3 regions of the Shewanella sp. MF05913 genome follow, and region 3 is predicted to be linked to each of the others. Evidence: predicted binding sites of a transcription regulator. Region 3 holds the regulator's gene; each other region holds the start of a gene.
What was found. Region 3 encodes FliA, which starts transcription of late flagellar genes. Its sites were predicted from a motif close to CTAAAGNTNNNNNNNNNNNNGCCGATA; they were not measured.
Positions count from the first base shown of each region.

Region 1: a site for FliA is predicted at 2,987-3,013, ahead of pomA (flagellar motor protein PomA). Genes of this name have one in related genera too.
Region 2: a site for FliA is predicted at 2,417-2,443, ahead of AC19MV_RS09655 (cytoplasmic protein). Genes of this name have one in related genera too.

Region 1 is NZ_JCAYNT010000010.1:85,478-92,472, reverse strand. Features, by position in the region: gene thiI (tRNA uracil 4-sulfurtransferase ThiI) at 1-759, opposite strand, end outside; gene AC19MV_RS13120 (flagellar motor protein MotB) at 1,060-1,986, opposite strand; gene pomA (flagellar motor protein PomA) at 1,989-2,756, opposite strand; gene xseB (exodeoxyribonuclease VII small subunit) at 3,144-3,380, shown strand; gene ispA ((2E,6E)-farnesyl diphosphate synthase) at 3,418-4,299, shown strand; gene dxs (1-deoxy-D-xylulose-5-phosphate synthase) at 4,321-6,186, shown strand; gene grpE (nucleotide exchange factor GrpE) at 6,278-6,883, opposite strand.
Region 2 is NZ_JCAYNT010000006.1:34,051-41,045, forward strand. Features, by position in the region: gene chrA (chromate efflux transporter) at 1-598, opposite strand, end outside; gene rlmC (23S rRNA (uracil(747)-C(5))-methyltransferase RlmC) at 675-1,808, opposite strand; gene ohrR (transcriptional regulator OhrR) at 1,798-2,277, opposite strand; gene AC19MV_RS09655 (cytoplasmic protein) at 2,477-2,665, shown strand; gene AC19MV_RS09660 (SpoIIAA family protein) at 2,731-3,111, opposite strand; gene mdtD (multidrug transporter subunit MdtD) at 3,489-4,907, opposite strand; gene AC19MV_RS09670 (TMEM165/GDT1 family protein) at 5,180-5,734, opposite strand; gene AC19MV_RS09675 (aromatic amino acid transport family protein) at 6,201-6,995, shown strand, end outside.
Region 3 is NZ_JCAYNT010000011.1:43,707-50,701, forward strand. Features, by position in the region: gene flhB (flagellar biosynthesis protein FlhB) at 1-640, shown strand, start outside; gene flhA (flagellar biosynthesis protein FlhA) at 756-2,855, shown strand; gene flhF (flagellar biosynthesis GTPase FlhF) at 2,885-4,270, shown strand; gene AC19MV_RS13695 (MinD/ParA family protein) at 4,275-5,156, shown strand; gene AC19MV_RS13700 (RNA polymerase sigma factor FliA) at 5,149-5,868, shown strand; gene cheY (chemotaxis response regulator CheY) at 5,914-6,297, shown strand; gene AC19MV_RS13710 (protein phosphatase CheZ) at 6,311-6,995, shown strand, end outside.

The sequences.
Region 1 (6,995 bases), on a different contig from region 3:
AATTTCAGCCACTACAGGTTCAAACGGCACAGACACAAAACGTACCTTGTGAGACTCGCCATACGTTTTCCACAAGTGGTAAGCCACTTGCTTTACGCCAATCTCGTGCTGAGCACCACCAAGATTGAAGAAGCAGTAATGAGTACGGGCACCTTTTTTAATAAACTGGAAACTCGATACGCCTGAATCAAAACCACCAGAAATAAGCGATAACACATCTTCTTGAGTCGCCATAGGAAAACCACCTAGACCTGGAATTCGACGTTCAACCATGTATAACTTGTCTTGATCAATTTCAAGATTCACTGTTACGTCTGGATTTTTAAGTTTTACGCCCAGCGCGTCGGTGTGTTGGTTTAATCCGCCGCCAACATACCGTTCAACTTCAATAGAATTAAAATCATGGTTACCTGAACGCTTCACTCGCACACAAAAGGTTTTACCCGCGATTTCATCACGGTATTTAGGCAACACTTGCTGATAAATATGATCGATTGAATCAAAAGCATATTCACTCACCTGCACAACATGAGCAATACCTGGAATACAGCCTAAACGCTCGGCGAACGCATCGACTAATTCAGGTTTATTGACTGGTACTCTCACTAAAATACGATCATATAAACGTTGTACTTTGGCTTCTTCATCAACCTTTTTCAGCACGTTACGAATATTAGTTTCGAGCATTTTGGTAAAACGCATTCTTACCGACTTGCTCTTCATCATTATTTCAGGGTACAGCTTTACAATAAACTTCATGGGGTGTCCGCAGGCATAACTTATCCCTTAGCACAGACAAAGTGTGGCTCGCTAAAAGGAGTTGTAATACGTTGATTATAAATTAAAAAAACAGCTTACAGATTTGATGCATCACAGTTTATTAATAAACCAAAGCCAAAACGTAAGCAATAATTCGCGGATTATACCAAAAGCTGACTATTAACCAAACATATTCACCGGTTAATCATGTATTTTGTGCAGACAACACAGTTAATACACATTCATATAACAAAAAAGCGCAACCTGTTTAGGCTGCGCTTTTTTTGTCAGAAAACCATCTTATTGATCTACGGTTATCTCATCTGATTCTTTTGCTTTACCTTGTTCAATAGAAATCTCCACTCGACGATTACGAGTGCGATTTTCATTGGTATCATTAGGCACAAGCGGTCTATTTGACGCTTCACCCACAACCTTCATCCGCGTTTCATCAAATCCTGATACGCGTCTCAACTCATCCGCTACGGCAACAGCACGTTTGCTTGATAACTCCCAGTTAGAACTATAAAGCTCGTTACTAATATGGGCGCCATCTGTATGGCCAGATACCGTCACAATACCAGGTACATCTTTAAGTAGCTCACCAATGGAGCGAACAATCGGTTTAAATTTAGGCTGTAAAAAACCAGAACCTGAAGCAAACGAGCCTTTTTCACGAATTCGAATAATGATTTGTTGACCTAGCGATTCAATTTCAATGGCGCCGTCAACGATCTCTTCGTTGAGTTTTTCAGCCATTTTTTTCACTTGTTCATTAATGTTTTCTTGTGCAGAAGCGGCATCTTTTTTGACCGCCTCAGCGACTTCCTGAGCCGTTGCTGCAGCATTACCACCACGCTGATCACCACTTTGTTTTTGTGTGCCGCCAGCGCTGTCTTCTTCGCCGGCTTGATATTCAATTGTCGGCTGAGTCATTTCGTTAGTCTGCTGATTAATAATTTCAATCGGCGTGGGATCAGGTCTACCAGGGCGAAACTCAAGCGCAATGACAGATGTTCCTTTGGGAATATCTTTTACTTCAACCTTATTTTGCACCCCAAATGCATACTTCATGGAGCCTGCTATTTGCTTAAACTTTAAAACGTCCATTTCTGCAAATGACAATAACAACACGAAAAAACACATCAACAACGACATTAAGTCAGCAAAGGTTGCTAACCACATCGGGGCGCCAGGAGGTGGACATTGACACTTGGCCTTAGCCATGACTATTCTCCGTCTGTCGTGTTAACTTTGCGTTGTTTCTCCGCGAGGTAGTTTTTGAGGAACCCTTCTATCACACGTGGATTTTGACCATCTTGAATAGCTAATACGGCATCCATAATGAGATTACGATTAAGCATCTCTTCGCCCATGCGCAGAGCAAGCTTATCCGCCATAGGTATTGCCACCATGTTAGCAATCATTGCCCCATAAAGTGTGGTCAATAAGGCAACGGCCATCGAAGGACCAATCGATTTAGGGTCTTCCATGTTAGATAACATCGCAACTAAACCCACGAGTGTACCAATCATACCCATCGCAGGGGCTACATCACCAAATGCCCTAAAAATACTTATCCCTGTTTTATGGCGTTCCTCAGTCAAGGCAATGTCTTTTTCAAGGGCATTACGGACAACATCACCGTCATGACCGTCGACAAGCATATCAACAGCTCTTTGCATAAAAGTATTGGTAATGACCGCTTCTTCTAACGCTAAAAACCCACCTTTACGCGCGGCATCAGCCATAGTAACTGATTGCTCAATCAAATCTTCTGGTTTATCAATTTTGAAAATAAACGTTTTTAGTCCAATTTTTACAGCACCTAGGAATTGGCCTAAGTTAAATTTCATCATCACCACAAAAATAGAGCCGGCTATAACAATTAATATTGAAGCAACGTCAATAAATAGGCCGATACCGCCACTGGTAACCATGGCACCGATAATAAACCCAAACGCGCCGATAATACCTATTAGGGTAGCTAAATCCACAACCTCTCCTCAATCGCAGTGATGACTCTGCTTTATTGTGCGCTTTATTAAGTGCAATTTATAATGACGTTTTAGCACAGCTAACATTGATAACAAGCAATCTTAATCTCAATCGTTATGCATTACTGTAAAAGTTGCAATACTCTCTTTAGATAACATGCCCGTTTTATATTACATGATGGTATCAATCTAACAGCAGTTTACGCTATCGATTTAAAATCTTAACTCTTTATCGGACAAAGTTGGCTCAAGTTTAGCCCGTTTTTAAGGTTTCTAAAAAAAATTCAATAACAAAGCGTGCTGTTGAGCAAATAACCAGCGACTGTATTTGACCGATACGCTGGGCTGATATACCTTGTCACTCGCGCCAAGAGAGGAATATTAACCGTGGCTAAAAAACCAGAAAATCTCAGTTTCGAGCAATCTTTAACAGAACTCGAAACCATTGTAGCTCACTTAGAACAAGGTGAAGTCTCACTAGATGACGCGCTCAAACAATTTGAACGTGGTATTACCTTAGTGCGTCAAAGCCAAACTAAGCTTGAACAAGCTCAACAAAAAGTGTCTATTTTATTAAATGAAAATGATGTTGAATTAGCACCATTTTCAGTCGAAAGTGAATAATCGTCAATCATTTAGGTTGAAATATAGGTCTTAATACGTGTTAGCTGAAGCGATAAAAACTTACCAAAAACGAGTTGATGCTGTTCTGAGTGAACATTTAAATCAACTTGATGATGCCGCGCCTCACCTTAAGGCGGCCATGTTGCATGGTGCGTTATTAGGCGGTAAGCGAATTCGACCGTTTTTGGTTTACAGTGTTGGCGACATGCTCGGGGTCAATATTGACGCCCTTGATAAAGCGGCTGCAGCCATTGAATGTATTCATGCTTACTCATTAATACACGATGATTTACCCGCAATGGACAATGACGCGCTCCGTCGTGGCCAGCCGACCGTTCATATTGCTTTTGATGAAGCTACCGCCATTTTAGCCGGTGATGCCTTGCAAACGCTGGCGTTTGAGATCATTACTGCGCCATGTGAAACACTCACCCCAAGCCAACAATTAGCGATGGTGAGCGCATTAGCCAAAGCCTCGGGTTACCAAGGCATGTGTGGTGGTCAGGCGATTGATCTTAGCGCCACAAATCACAGTATAAATTTACAACGCTTAACTGAATTACATAATAAAAAAACCGGTGCGTTAATTAGTTGCGCCGTTGAACTTGCATTAATTACTGCCAATTTGCCAAAAGTGCAGTACCAACTAATGATGCAATACGCCCAATCATTAGGATTAGCGTTTCAAGTTCAGGACGATATTTTAGATATTACCGCAAGCACGGAAGAGCTTGGAAAACCTCAAGGCAGTGATGAGCAATCCAATAAAAGTACCTTCCCTAAACTACTGGGTCTTGATGGTGCAAAGGCCTGTGCGGAACAACTAATACAAGATGCACTATCAGCGCTGACTAAATTGCCATACAATAGCCAGTTAATTGCAGACTTCGCCCGTTATATTATTGAGCGAAGATTATAATAAGAGTCAGAAAATCTCGCTATGAGTTTCGATATTTCTAAATTCCCAGTACTAGCTCAGGCTAATACACCAGAAGAATTAAGGAAGTTACCGCAAGGTTTACTTCCACAAGTGTCTGATGAACTTAGACAATTCTTACTTCAGTCTGTTGGTATTTCCAGCGGACATTTTGCGTCTGGCTTAGGCACAGTTGAATTAACTGTGGCACTTCATTATGTCTATAACACCCCATTTGACCGTTTGATTTGGGATGTCGGCCATCAAGCCTACCCACATAAAATTTTAACCGATCGCCGTGAGCGCATGCACACCATTAGGCAAAAAAATGGTCTGCATCCTTTTCCGTGGCGTGAAGAAAGTCAATACGATACCTTTAGCGTTGGCCACTCTGGCACATCTGTTAGTGCCGCATTAGCCATGGCAGTCGCCGCAGACAAAGAAGCGGTTGGGCGTAAAGTCGTGGCCGTTATTGGTGACGGTGCGATGACCGGTGGCATGGTATTTGAAGCCATGAACCACGCTGGAGACTTGCATAAAGACATGCTGGTTGTATTGAACGACAATGAAATGTCGATTTCAGAAAATGTGGGTGCATTAAACAATCATTTAGCTCAGTTGATGTCTGGACGTTTTTACACCACCATCCGCGAAAGCAGTAAAAAAGTGCTTAAAGGAATGCCTGTCATTAAAGAAATGGCTAAGCGCACCGAAGAGCACCTTAAAGGCATGGTCGTTCCGGCTACGTTATTTGAAGAACTAGGCTTTAATTACATTGGCCCAATCGATGGCCATGATGTGGACTCGCTGGTAGAAACCTTGCGTAATATGCGCAACCTCAAAGGCCCTCAAATGCTGCATATTATGACCAAAAAAGGTCGTGGTTATGAACCTGCAGAGAAAGATCCTATCGGTTGGCATGCGGTGCCGAAATTTGACCCTAGCCTATTTAAAAAACCAGCGACAAAACCCGGATTACCAACTTTCTCGCAAGTGTTTGGTAAATGGTTGTGCGATGTTGCCGAACAAGATGATAAGTTGATGGCGATAACGCCTGCAATGCGTGAAGGCTCTGGTATGGTTGAGTTTTCACAGCGTTTCCCTACGCAGTATTTTGATGCGGCTATTGCAGAGCAACATGCGGTGACACTCGGTGCTGGATTTGCCTGTGAAGGCCTCAAGCCTGTTGTCGCAATTTACTCCACCTTTTTGCAGCGTGGCTATGACCAATTAATCCACGATGTGGCCTTACAACGTTTACCTGTGCTATTTGCAATAGATCGTGGTGGCATAGTAGGTGCAGATGGCCCGACTCACCAGGGTGCATTCGATTTAAGCTTTATGCGCTGTATTCCGAATATGGTGATTATGGCGCCGTCAGATGAAAACGAATGTCGCCAAATGCTGTACACCGGCTATTGTTACCAAGACGGCCCTACCGCTGTGCGTTATCCTCGAGGTAGTGCGACTGGTGCTGAGCAGGTCGAAAAAATGACAACCTTACCTATTGGTAAAGGGCTGTTAAAGCGTCAAGGTAAAAAAATTGCCATTATTAACTTTGGTACCACATTAGCCGCCGCACTAGAGGCAGCAGATCAACTTGATGCCAGTGTCGCTGATATGCGTTTTGTGAAGCCACTTGATGTTGATTTGCTAGCTGAACTGGCAAACAGCCATGATGTGATTATTACCGTTGAAGAAAATGCGGTCATGGGTGGTGCAGGTTCTGGCGTACTCGAAGCACTACAACAAATGCGCATTGTAAAACCGGTGTTATTAATAGGTTTGCCTGATGAATTTATTAAACACGGTGCACCAGACGAAATCACAGCAGAATTACAGCTTGATTCAGCAGGGATTTTAGCGCAAATCCAGGCGTTTATTGCATAGCTAACGTGAATTTTAGTTCGCTAGATTGAATGGCAACTATAAAAAAAGGACTGAGAATTCAGTCCTTTTTTAATCTGTTAATCCGTTGAATTTATGCTTCAACGTCGACGCTATTACCGCCTTGAGAAACCATTACCATGGCTGGGCGTAATAAACGCTCATTGAGTAAATACCCTTTCTGCATCACCATCATTACCGTGTTCGCTGGGAACTCAGCACTTGGTTGCATGCCAATGGCTTGATGGTGCTCAGGGTTAAATGCATCGCCTTGAGGGTTAACTTGGGTTACACCAAACTTCTCAACTGAAGTCAGGAACCCTTTCATGGTTAATTCAACACCTTCATAAATGGCTTTGGTCGACTCATTCTCAGGGTCTGTTCCCTGCAGAGCGCGTTCCATATTATCAATGACAGGCAATAATTCATTAACAAATTTTTCTAAAGCAAATTTACGTGCTTGCTCAACATCTTTGGCTGCACGAGTGCGGATGTTTTGCGTTTCAGCCGCAGCGCGCATTTCAACATCTTTACGCTCGGTTAGTGCCGCTTGGGTTTCAGCTAATTGCTGTTCTAATTCTTCGATGCGAAAATTTGCGTGGGTCAATTCATCCATCAAACTTGCTTCATCAGCCACGACTTCAGGTGTTACCACTTCTTCCACTTGATCTTGCGGTGCGTTGTTCGATTCGTTGCTCATTTTCACTCCAGCTAAAAAATGCAAAATTGGATATGCTAATAATGTGACTATTTACTGATTAATTAACAGCAATTATCACACTTTTAATAAGTTTGAGTATATTATGGGGATC
Region 2 (6,995 bases), on a different contig from region 3:
CTAAACACAAAATAAACAAAGCCAGCCAACGATAATCAAGTTCGATAGGGGGATTTTCGGGGGTAATATTTTCACCACGAGTCAGTAATACCACGCCAAGAATGGCGGCAATCACTAACACTGCAATTTGCATTAGCATTGACGGCATTAAGATAATGGCCACTGCAGTTGCAGCCATTAGCACCTTGGCGGTTTTACGCTGACAAAATTGGCTAAACATGGACAATGTCGCATCGGCAACGACCACGACGGCTAACAGTTTTAATCCGTGGATCATGCCCTGCACAGCAGTGATTTCTAGCCACTGCGCACTGGTTACCGCAAATAAAAACAACAATAGAAATGACGGTAACGTAAAGCCTAAAAATGCCGCGAGCCCACCAAATACCCCCCCTTTGTGGTAACCAATGGCAAAACCAACCTGACTAGAACCCGGACCTGGCATAAATTGGCTTAAGGCAACAAAACTGGCGTATTGTTTACCATCAAGCCATTGTAAGTCATCAACAAATGCTTTTCTAAAATAACCAATATGAGCCGCAGGGCCGCCAAAACTGATTAAGCCTAATGCTAAAAAACGACTAAATATTTGCCACATCGCCCAGTTCCTCTTTGTGTGAAGTCATCATTTTATGACATAAAAATGACAATTTCATGACTACACTACTGTTAACTTACTGTTTTTCTAACATGACTAACACTTCAAAATGGTCAGTATGCGGAAACATATCAAACAACTGCACCTTGGTAATCTGGTAGCCCTCAATATTGGCTAAATCAGCCACTAAGGAGTTGGGATTACAGCTTGAGTACACTATCGCTTTAGGGGCAAAAAGACTTAATGAACGACACAATGCTTCGCCTAAACCACGTCTTGGAGGATTGACGATAATTAAATCAGGCTTGTCTTGAGTTGCTTGCCCTTGAGCAAACTGTGTCGAGTCAAGCGCACTGAAATCAACATTTGTTAACCCCAACTTTTCAGCAGACATTTTGGCGCACTCAATCGCTTCGGCTTCAATTTCAATACCCGTTAAACGAATATGTTTGTCGGCACAATGCAGGCCAAAACCACCTACGCCACAGAATAAATCCCAAATATAACTCGGGTTGAACTCTGCAACCCACTCGCGGGCAGTTTGATATAACTTGGCCGCCACATCTGGGTTGGTTTGAAAAAAGCTTTTAGGCCGAATAAACAGCGGCACATGATTAAATTGCTCTTCTAAACGAGTGGCCTCGGTTAAAAAGATTTCTTGCTCGCCCTCTAATATCGCCATGTGCACAGGTTGAATATTCACTGACACTAACGCGATCGCTGGAAACTCGTGTAATAGTTGCGGTAACTCACGTTCAATTCGGGTAATGGCTTGCTCACTGCGCAGCACAAAGCGCAACATAAACTGGCCCTGTATTTGGCTACGAGTCAGTAAGATGTACTTCAGTTCACCTTTGGCTTTATCCACTCGGTAAGGCGGTAACCCTGCCTGTTGCACAAAACGTTGTAATCGATGCAGAAGAATTTGCATGTCTTGCGGATACAAGCTGCAATCACATAAACTAACAGCCTCACCTTGCGGGTTCACCAAGCCTAAAATAGGTTGATGCGCAGCGCCTAACACCACCATTTTAGCCTTGTTACGAAAACCAGACTCGGCGCTTAATACCGGAGCTAACCATTTTGCTACGCTAAGATCGCTAAATAATTCAATAAGCTGCTGTTGTTTTTTGTCTATTTGTTGTGGCATCGGCTGCAAAATGTTGCGGCATGATAAACAATCACCGCGCTGAAAATATTCACATTTCACAGCTTGTTGCCTCGCCCGAATTCAGCATGGCAAATGCCTGATCGCATAATTGTTTAAGTTGAGCGAGATCCTCAAGCGTTCCGCCCACTTTGCAGCGCATTTGTTCTGGAACCGATAACGCTTGTTGATGTAGCTGCCGCCCTGCTTCGGTGACATGCAAAACACGCACTCGTTCATCTAATTCACTGCGGCCACGGCTAACTAACTCTTTAGCCTCAAGGCGTTTAAGTAACGGTGTTAATGTACCAGAATCAAGATGCAGCTTTTCACCTAGGGTTTTCACGCTAATGCCTGGTTCTTTCCACAACACCATCATCACCAAATATTGCGGGTATGTTAGCGACAAACCATCTAACAGTGGTCGGTATGCGCGGACCATCGCATTTGTAGCACTGTATAATGAAAAACACACTTGGTTTTCAAGTGCTAAAGGATTAACCGCTTGCTCGGGGGCATTTTTAATAGACATAGGCTTTACTCAGCTCACCAATAATATTCAAATCTGTATCCAGACAGATCCAACACGGAATTTCATCAAAATTTAATTATATCACACATTAATTGCGCGCAATGTATTAACGCATCACGAGAAATAAAATGATTTATCGCTCAAGTTTTACACTGTTAAGCCGATAGAAATAAACACAAGTCAAAACTGAGGACAACGCATGCCAATCAGTGTGAATGCACCATCATCAATGCCTACAACGATTGATTCTGGTAACAGTTTGAAAGTCGCTGTAATGGCGAAAGATCAGCAAGAAGCAGAAGGCCAAATGGCACTGCAGTTGATTGAAGCCGCCGCGCCACCGCAACCTGTGGGTAATAGCGGTCATAATATTAATACTACGGCATAGATACATGATGCTTAAAAAAACCTAGCAATTTACGCTAGGTTTTTCTTTTTCAAGGCCACTAATATCTAATAGCGTAGCCATTTTAATGCGTCATGTTGGTCTTCAAAATACTTCATTTCACCTGACATAAACCAACTGCCCATTTTAGTGGCCCAGTCTAGCCAGGTCTTATTACCCCATATGGCAACGCGTTCAAATTCAGACTCATGCTTTAACCCCAGCTGTAAGTCATCCCAGGCAGCACGCAAATCCCAACCTTCAAGCTCTGTCGCATCGAGTAATAAGCTAATTTTAGGTTGATCAACCTGGCTTAACGCACCTTCAAGCATTGGCGTAATCACCAGATAATCTTCATGGGTTAACGTTCCGACGGCTTTTAACGTCACAAAGAAAACATTCTCAATACGATTAATGCCAATCGATAAACCGTGTTTTTTAATACTCATACCCCACTCCTTAGTGATATAAAAAAAACGAGACTCATGTTTATATTTTAACCAACCAAGTCAACTGGAGTGTGTCTTAGTGCACAAATTTGAGTTAAGCATTCTATCTTGTGCCCAAACAACCTGAAGATGCTCGATTTCAGCAAGAATTTACACGCGTTTAGGCAAGGCATTGATTGCGGGTAATGGTTGTTCCCTTTCCAAAATCAGCTAAATTAACAAATGCCGCAGTATCCACGCGTGTAAAACTTGCCCTATGGGAGTTTCACCGTGTTCCCCTGATGATTAAATCAAGAGCGTTGTTGTGCTAATTTATAAGGTCTCCGCATTAACGCGCCTAGTATTGAAAACACGGTGAAGCTCTGAATCACGTCTCTTCAAGTTGATTGGGTATAAACCTGCCGGCCAACCTCTTTAGGCAGCAGTGAAAAAATGGCCGCTGCAAACATCGTCATGATGCCTACGGTAACGAAGGTTAATTGAAATGCACTTAACACCTCTGCTTGACTGCCGCTACTGACACCCGCACTAAAGCCACCCAACAATGCACCCGCACAGGCCACGCCTAGACTTAATGCTAGCTGAGCAACCACAGACAATAGACTGTTACCGCTACTGGCACTCTCGTCATCTAAATCAATCAGCGTCACGGTATTCATGGCCGTAAATTGCAATGAATTAATGGCCCCCAAAACCGCCAACATGCACAACATAAACCAGTAAGGTGTTTGTTCGCTGACTAATCCCATACTGGCCAACATCAAACCCAGAGCCAAAGTATTCCCGGTTAATACGATACGAAAACCAAAACGTTCGATGATTGGACGAGCCAACCACTTAGCGAGCATTGCTGCTGCGGCCAACGGTAACATGCTCATCCCCGCTTGAGAGGGAGAATAACCTAATGCGATTTGTAATAATAACGGCACTAAAAATGGCAAAGCACCGCTCCCCAAACGGGCAAAAAGGTTACCAAAAATACCAATGGAAAAAGTGTTAGTTTTGAATAATGAGGGTGAAAATAGTGGCTTTGCAATGCGGCCAGCTCGTAACCAATATGCTATCAAGCATGCCATGCCTGCAAATAACAGCAACATGACTCGTAAGTGGGGTAAATGCAGTTCGCCCAAGCCTTCCATCGCAATAGTAATCAACAACATTGCGCTACCAAACAACAAAAAACCTACGCTATCAAAGCGTGTTTTTTGTTTGCCGCGTAAGTCTGGAATAAACTTGAGCGCGGCATAACAGCCAATGAGCCCTACTGGCAGGTTAATTAAAAAGATCCAATGCCAGGTTAAGTATTGCACCATCCAGCCGCCCATTGCGGGGCCTATTAATGGGCCGAGTAATCCTGGGATAGTAATAAACCCCATAATCCGTACCAATTCTGATCGCGGATAAGCCCTCAGTATCACCAATCGCCCGACAGGAAACATCAATGCGCCACCGAGCCCTTGCACCACCCGCGCGCCAATCAACATATCAAGTGAATTTGATAAGGCACACAGTAACGATCCGAAACTAAACAATACAATCGCGCTGAAAAAGATCCTTTTGGTGCCAAAGCGATCGGCTATCCAGCCTGATGCCGGGATCAATAACGCGACGGTAAGCATGTAGGCAATAATAACGCCTTGCATGCGCAGTGGATCTTCATTTAAGTCGCTGGCCATTCCAGGCAAGGCGGTGTTTAAAATCGTGCCGTCCAGTGATTGCATAAAAAATGCAATCGCCACCACCCAAGGCAAAGCTCGGGCGGTTCTATTATCAAGTAAAGGGCTATTTATCATCATACCTCTTTATACCATTGCGCGTTAGTAAGTGATCTCTCAGCGAGAATTTAAAAGGGCTTAAACAAGGCGAATGACTGAATGAATAGTTATTCTCTTTCGAAGTCATGCAACGCAATGTAAGCCCTTTTAAAACTCGCCTGAAAGGAATGCCCCAGCCGCTTTTGCTCTGCGTTCTCGCTATTTGAAAGGGAACAACCATTACTACATAGCGACGCCTTAATCAAAAACCGCTGGACGCATTCTGAGTGGTCACTTATTAATGCGCAATGGTATTACCACATGAGCGTGGCCACACCAAGCAGTGCAAACAATACGGCACAACCTCGGTGGATAAGTGCCATAGGTAACTTGTTCGCACTAAAATGCCCCGCTAACACCACAGGCACATTGGCGATAAGCATGCCTAATGTGGTGCCGATAACTACCCAAGTTAATGATTGATATTTAGCGGCTAGCACCACGGTAGCAATTTGTGTTTTATCACCTATTTCGGCAATAAAGAACAAAATAAACGTCGCGCCAAAAGCCCCGAGTTTATAAAAACGATTATCATCATCGTCGATTTTATCTGGAATTAATACCCATAATGCAATGGCAAAAAAGCTCGCGGCAATAAGATAACGTGACCATTGAGGATCAAGCCAGCCTATCGCCCATTGCCCTAAATACGCAGCTATAAAATGATTAATTAAGGTGGCGAATAAAATCGCACTGATGATGGCCGTTTTATTGCTAAAACGAATCGCTAATAACAAAGCCAATAATTGAGTTTTATCGCCGATTTCAGCAATTGCAACAGAAAAGGTTGAAGTGAGTAACGCGTCCAATGTGATTATCCTAGGGGTAAATGACAACTAAGCACAAGCCGCCGCATACCCCTTAATGCAGTGATTGTGCTTAGGTCTCGCTGGGTAAACATCACCGATTTACAGTGTGTTACTGTCTGCACCATGGCATGAGGCCAATTATGTTGATACAGACACCTTGCATGCAGCTATGCGCAATACAAGATTAGCTACTCCCCTAAAACTAGGCGCATTATAACGACTTAGGTATTTTATTCAATCACCTGTTTTTACATTGTAAACGTGACTTAATATCATAGCGAACACACCGTAGCGCTGTAATGCTACGCTATTGCAATATTGGCGTGTAAAGTAGTTTGGCGTAATGTTATGTAATTGTTTATAAACACGGCTGTTGGCCTTTAACTGCCGAAGATCCTTGCCTGCTCAGTCACCCTTCTGCTAATGTCCGACACAAATAAAATAATAATTAGACAGGACGTTTGCTGTGAATTTGAAAACCTTAGGTTCTATTTCTATCGTTGCCGGAACCGCGATTGGTGGTGGAATGCTCGCCTTACCATTAGCCACCGCGGCACTAGGCATTATCCCTGCGTTAATCTTATTGGTCATCATCTGGGCTATTTCAGCTTATACCTCTTTACTGATGCTAGAAATCAATTTGCGCAGTGGTGTCGGCGATAACGTCCATGCCATCACAGGTAAAACCCTTGGTAAAGCAGGCCAGCTTATTCAAGGCGGCTCATTTCTCAGTTTATTATTCGCCTTAACCATGGTGTATCTAATGGGAGGGTCATCACTATTAGAAACCCGCTTACAACCCATCGGTATTACCATGAGCAATCAAATTGCAGTAATATTATTCACCGTCTTTTTTGGCGGAATTATTGCCATCGGCGTAAAGTGGATTGATAAAATATCGCGGATATTATTTACTGCGATGGTGTTGTTATTAGTTGTCGTTGTGAGCTTCTTGCTACCCGACGTGAACTTAATGAGTGCATTAAATAACTACTCCACAACCGTAGCCTCTGGCGATGCACTGCAGCAACTTTGGTTAGCCGCTATTCCTGTGGTGTTTACCTCTTTTGGTTTCCATGTGTGTATTGCGACGATTGTGCGCTACCTGGATGGTGATGCTGTATCGCTGAGAAAAGTGTTATTGATTGGCTCAACCATCCCCTTAGTTTGCTACATTTTATGGCTACTGGTCACACTAGGGTCGTTAGGTGGCGAAGCCGTACATAGCTTTGGCGGTTCACTGCCTAAACTGGTGTCTGCA
Region 3 (6,995 bases):
AACGTTCTATTTTTACGATATTTTAATGTTATCGAACGACCATTTGCCGGGTAATGTGTACCATGCGTTAGATTTGCTGGTATGGATGTTTATTGTTTTATGCAGTTCAATGTTGCTGATTGTCATTATTGATGTGCCGTTCCAGATTTGGAATCACAATAAACAGCTTAAAATGACCAAGCAAGAAGTCAAAGATGAATATAAAGATACTGAGGGTAAACCTGAAGTCAAAGGGCGTATTAGGCAAATGCAGCATGAAATGGCTCAGCGCCGGATGATGACAGAAGTGCCCAAAGCGGATGTGATAGTGGTTAACCCCGAGCACTATGCAGTAGCGGTTAAATATGATGTGACCCGTTCATCGGCTCCATTTTTAATTGCCAAAGGCGTAGACGATGTTGCGTTTAAAATACGAGAAATTGCTCGTGAACATAACGTCGCTATTGTGTCGGCCCCACCTCTTGCCAGGGCTATTTACCATACCACCAAGATTGACCAACAAGTGCCAGAAGGGCTCTTTACCGCAGTGGCTCAAGTATTAGCCTACGTGTTTCAACTCAGACAATATCAAAAAGGTAAGGGGCGTAAGCCTAAACCTATTCCTTACAAACAGCCTATCCCCGATGATTTAAAATATTAAGCTCAGCATGTTTTTCGATAATGCTATCTTTGGCTTAATTCTTGCTTTCTAAGTTTATTCGCGTCAATTAACAGTCCATTGACGCAGTAGACTGACAGAAAGGGTTCATCTAAATATGGATGCAAAAGCAGCTTTTGGGCAATTTAAACAAATAAGACCATCTACTTTTAAAGGTATCGGTACGCCTGTATTAGTTTTGGCTGCATTAGGGATGGTGATTTTGCCTATCCCGCCATTCTTGCTCGATATCTTGTTTTCTTTCAATATAGCCTTAGCGTTAGTGGTGTTACTCGTCGCGATTTATACCGACAGACCCCTTGATTTTGCTGCCTTTCCTACCGTGTTACTTGTCGCGACGTTGTTGCGATTAGCGTTAAACGTCGCTTCAACTCGAATTGTATTGTTAGAAGGCCATAACGGTGGAGATGCGGCGGGTAAGGTGATTGAAGCCTTTGGTTCTGTGGTAATTGGCGGCAATTATGCTGTGGGTTTAGTGGTGTTCATTATCCTAATTATCATTAACTTTGCAGTAGTTACCAAAGGTGCTGGGCGTATTGCTGAGGTGAGTGCTCGCTTTACCCTCGACGCAATGCCCGGCAAACAAATGGCCATTGATGCAGATTTAAATGCGGGAACGCTTACCCAAGACCAAGCGCGTATTCGCCGCGCCGAAGTGACCCGTGAAGCTGACTTTTATGGCGCAATGGACGGTGCGTCGAAGTTTGTTAAAGGTGATGCTATTGCCGGTATTATGATCCTAGTGATTAACATCCTCGGCGGTTTTGTTATTGGTATAGTGCAACATGATCTTGATTTCTCAAGTGCGGTAGAAATTTATACCTTACTGACCATTGGTGATGGTTTAGTGGCGCAAATACCTGGCTTACTATTGTCTATTGCTGCGGCCTTAATGGTAACGCGTCAAAATGAATCTGGTGATATGGGCCAGATGATGATGAGTCAGATGTTTGACAATCATAAGTCTTTAGCGATTGCCGCAGGTCTACTGTTTATTATGGGTATTGTACCCGGCATGCCGCATGTGGCATTTTTAACGTTTGCATTTATCACCGCCGGCGCCGCTTATTTTGTTTACAAACGTAATGTTGAAAGAAAGCAAGCTGCGTTAGTTGTCGCGACTAAAGGCCCTGCGGAAGCCAAAGATAAAGAACCTAAAGATTTGAGCTGGGATGATGTGCGCCACGTTGACACCATCGGTCTTGAAGTCGGCTATCGGTTAATTCCATTGGTTGATAAATCCCAGGGTGGCGAATTATTAGGCCGTATTAAGGGTGTTCGTAAGAAATTATCTCAAGAGTTAGGATTTTTAGTGCCAGCAGTGCATATTCGTGACAATCTAGACTTATCACCCAATGCTTATCGGATTTCATTGATGGGGGTTGTGGTGGGTGAAGCCGAAGTGAGACATGACTGTGAACTGGCAATTAACCCAGGACAAGTTTATGGCAAGCTCGACGGTATTGAAACTCGCGATCCTGCATTTGGTTTAGAGGCCGTTTGGATTTCGCCAGAGCAACGTGAGCATGCACAAACATTAGGCTACACAGTGGTAGATACCGCGACCGTTGTCGCAACCCATATTAGCCAATTGTTAAGCAACAATGCCGCTAAACTATTAGGTTACGAAGAAGTGCAGCAGTTAATGGATATGCTGGCAAAGAACTCACCAAAATTAGTGGATGGTTTTGTACCCGACATTATGCCTTTAGGCTCTGTGGTTAAAGTCATGCAGAACTTATTAAATGAGGGTGTATCGGTTCGAGATTTACGCACAATCGTCCAAACGTTATTAGAGTATGGCAGTAAGAGTAATGATACTGAAGTATTGACAGCTGCAGTGCGTATCGCCCTAAAACGGATGATAGTCCAGGAGATCTCTGGACCAGAACTTGAAATCCCTGTCATTACATTGGCGCCTGAGTTGGAACAGATGTTGCATAAGTCTATGCAGGCGACAGGTGGAGAAGGGCCAAATATTGAACCTGGACTCGCAGAACGCATGCAGCAGTCACTTTTAGATGCTGCACAGAAGCAAGAAATGGTTGGGCAACCAGCCATATTATTGACATCTGGTATGCTGAGATCCACGCTGTCACGATTTGTTAAATACACTATTCCAAATTTACGAGTGATTTCTTACCAAGAAATCCCCGACGAGAAACAAATCAGAATTGTTTCTGCAGTAGGTCAATAGTGATAACGTCAGTTTAAAGAGGTGCGTACGTGAAAATTAAACGATTTTTTGCCAAAGATATGCGTGCAGCATTGGCACAAGTTAAAGACACCCTAGGGTCTGACGCTGTCATTATGTCTAATAAAAAAGTGGCTGGTGGCATCGAAATTGTTGCCGCGGTTGATTATGACGAACCCAAAGCCGCTATGGCGTCGCAAGCGCCAACGAATAGCTTTATGGATGTCAGTGAAGATAGAGTTTCATTGGGCGCTAAACCTGCCGTTAAGGCACATTCAAAAGTGAGCCCACCGCCTGCCGCGGACTCGTTACAAGCATTACTTGAAAAGCAGCACAATCGCATGGCACAGCAAATGTCTGTGCATCAAGATGAACCAGAGTTACCTGAATGGGCTCGCCAATTACAAGGGGCTAAAACGGCTAAGCCTACCCCAAGTGCCCCACAGGTAAATCATCTTGAAAAACCCAATAAAAGTAATAAAAATCAATCTGCCGAGCTAGACTCATTGCGTGAGGAAATGGCATCGTTAAGAAGCTTACTGACCCACCAGGTGTCTTCTTTAATGAAAGATCACAAAAAGCGCTCTGATCCAGTTGGCGCCATGTTAGAAAGTAAATTAATTGCAGCTGAGTTTTCTCCCGCTGTTGCTGCTAAACTAGCTGGGCTGAGCCAACACTACACGCCAGCAGACTTAGTGCGAGCATTACCACAAAGTTTAGCTAATTTACTTGATAATCAAGGTGATGATATTGTTAAACGTGGTGGTGTGGTTGCTTTTGTTGGCCCAACGGGTGTCGGTAAAACGACTTCTTTAGCAAAAATTGCTGCGCGGTTTGCTGCACATCATGGTCCTGAACAAGTCGCGTTGATTACGACAGACCATTATCGAATTGGAGCATATGAGCAATTAGCGACATATGGTAAAATTATGGGCTGCCCAGTTAAGCAAGCACATGATTTAAGCGAATTAGAGCAGATTTTATATCAATTTAGAAATCGTAAGCTAGTGTTAATTGATACTGCAGGAATGGGACAACGTGACATGCGTCTTTATCAACAACTTGATAATTTGACTGCAAATAGTAGGATCCCAATCCGCAGTTATTTAGTAATGTCTGCCACAGGCCAGCGTCGTGTATTACAAGATGCTGTTGAACACTTTAAACGCATTCCGTTATCGGGTGCTATTTTGACTAAATTAGATGAATCAGTATCAATTGCAGGTGCATTGAGCGTATTGATTCAAAATGAGTTACCATTGAGTTATGTTACTGACGGTCAACGTGTTCCAGAAGACATGAAAGTGGCTGATACACTAGAATTAGCCAAACAAGCACTAGCCGCATTAAACGAAACAGAACAACCAACGTCACAAGACACGGCATGGTCAAATGACACTGCCTATGCATTTGAGTAAAGATATGACTCGGGATCAAGCAAGTGGTTTACGTATGATGAATCAACCAAATAACGATAAAGTTAAAGTAATTGCCGTATCCGGTGGTAAAGGCGGAGTCGGTAAAACAAGCGTATCAATTAATACTGCAGTCGCATTAGCCGAAAAGGGCAAGCGTGTACTGGTGCTTGATGCTGACTTAGGTTTAGCCAACGTTGATGTGATGCTAGGGATCCGTGCAGAGAAAAATTTATCTCATGTTTTGTCTGGCGATGCCGAATTAGATGACATCATTGTCCGTGGGCCAAAAGGGATCGGTATTGTGCCGGCCACGTCTGGTTCACAAGCGATGGTTGAATTGACCCCAGCGCAGCATGCAGGTTTAATTCGTGCCTTTAGTGAAATGCGCACCCAGTTCGACATTTTAATTGTTGATACGGCTGCGGGTATTTCAGATATGGTGCTGAGTTTTTCGCGGGCGTCACAAGATGTATTAATCGTTGTATGTGATGAACCTACATCGATTACCGATGCTTATGCACTGATTAAGATTTTAAGTCGTGAACACGGTGTGTTCCACTTCAAAATTGTGGCAAATATGGTGCGTAGTTTACGCGAAGGCATGGAATTATTTGCTAAACTCAGTAAAGTAACAGATAGATTTTTAGATGTGGCTTTAGAGCTTGTCGCTAGCGTTCCTTTTGATGAAAATTTGCGCAAAGCAGTTCGTAAACAAAAATTGGTTGTAGAAGCGTTTCCCAAATCACCTTCTGCGATTGCATACCAAGGGTTGGCCAATAAAATTATGACCTGGCCTGTACCGCAGCAACCTGGTGGTCACTTAGAGTTTTTTGTTGAACGATTAGTACAACGTAAACCAGTAGAAGAGGGGAGAGCGAGTGAATAAAGCCGCAGCGTATACTCAGTTCGATAACAAAACATCGATTGTTGAACAGTATGCACCGTTGGTGAAACGCATTGCTCATCATATGTTGGCAAGGCTGCCAGCATCAGTGCAACTGGATGATTTATTACAAGCAGGTATGATGGGGCTTCTAGAAGCATCATCAAAATTTGATGGCACCAAAGGGGCTAAATTTGAAACCTTTGCTGGCATTCGTATTCGTGGCGCAATGATTGACGAAATTCGCCGCGGTGACTGGGTTCCACGCTCAGTTCATCGTAATAATCGCCGTGTAGCCCATGTCATTGACGAACTTGAACAAGTGTTAGGGCGCGATGCACGAGACACAGAAATTGCTGAAAAACTTGATATGTCTCTCGATGAGTACCATCATATCTTAAATGATGTTTCTGTCGGTAAAATCATAGGCATAGAAGACCTTGGTGTTTCCCAGGATGTGTTAACCACAGACGACGAATCCCCAAATGAAGCTTTTGATTCTCTCGCTGAGACTCAGTTCCAATCTGCACTGGTTGAAGCAATTAAAACCTTGCCAGAAAGAGATGCTTTAGTGCTGTCGTTATATTATGACGAAGCATTAAACTTAAAAGAAATCGGTGCCATCCTTGAGGTAAGTGAGTCGCGAGTTAGCCAGATATTAAGTCAGGCTATGCTCAGACTAAAAGCCAAACTCAAGCATTGGACACAAGAATAATAACTAATTATAGAGCAAACGAGTGTCAGCTCACCGGAGGAAACCTTGGACAAGAATATGAAGATTCTTATTGTTGACGATTTTTCAACAATGAGACGTATCATTAAGAACTTGTTGCGAGACTTGGGATTTAATAATACCCAAGAAGCAGATGATGGCTCAACAGCCCTACCTATGTTACAAAAAGGTCATTTTGACTTTGTTGTAACCGACTGGAATATGCCGGGAATGCAGGGTATTGATTTACTTAGAGCAATCCGTGCAGACGATTCACTAAAACATTTACCTGTATTAATGGTTACGGCTGAAGCTAAGCGTGAGCAAATCATTGCTGCGGCTCAAGCTGGTGTTAATGGTTATGTTGTTAAACCGTTCACAGCCGCTACGTTAAAAGAAAAGTTAGACAAAATCTTTGAACGACTCGCTTAAGCAAGGATAAGTCATGCAGGCATCAATATCGGGGTTAATTACTCTCGAACAGGCCCAGCAACTTGTTGAACTGCTATCGGCGGGAGAGCAAGGTAAAGCTGACGAATTAATTAGAGATTTAGCGACTCCTCTGCAGCGTGAGCTGTTTGAAGAGGTCGGTAAGCTCACTCGCCAATTGCACAGCGCACTAAAAGATTTCCAAGTTGATAACCGTTTATCTGAATTAGCGAACACTGAAATTCCGGATGCTAAAGAAAGATTAAACTATGTTATTGAGATGACAGAACAAGCTGCTAATAAAACCATGGATGCGGTTGAAGAATGTTTGCCTTTGGCCGATACCATTATAAGCAACATTCAATCTGTAACGCCTATGTGGGATAAACTGATGCGTCGCGACATCGAACTGGGTGAATTTAAATCACTTTGTCATGATGTTCAGCAGTTTATGTCTAATAGCGAGCATGATTCTAACCGTCTTCGTGAATTGCTCACTCAGATATTGATGGCGCAAGATTTCCAAGATTTAACCGGTCAGATGATCCGCCGAGTGATTGAACTAGTGCGCGAAGTAGAGAGTAATTTAGTATCCATGTTGACCGTTTTTGGTGACCATACTACTGAGTCATTACCTACAATTAAAGATAATAAGATAGAGGCAGAAGGCCCAATCATGAACGCTGAGTTACGTGAAGACG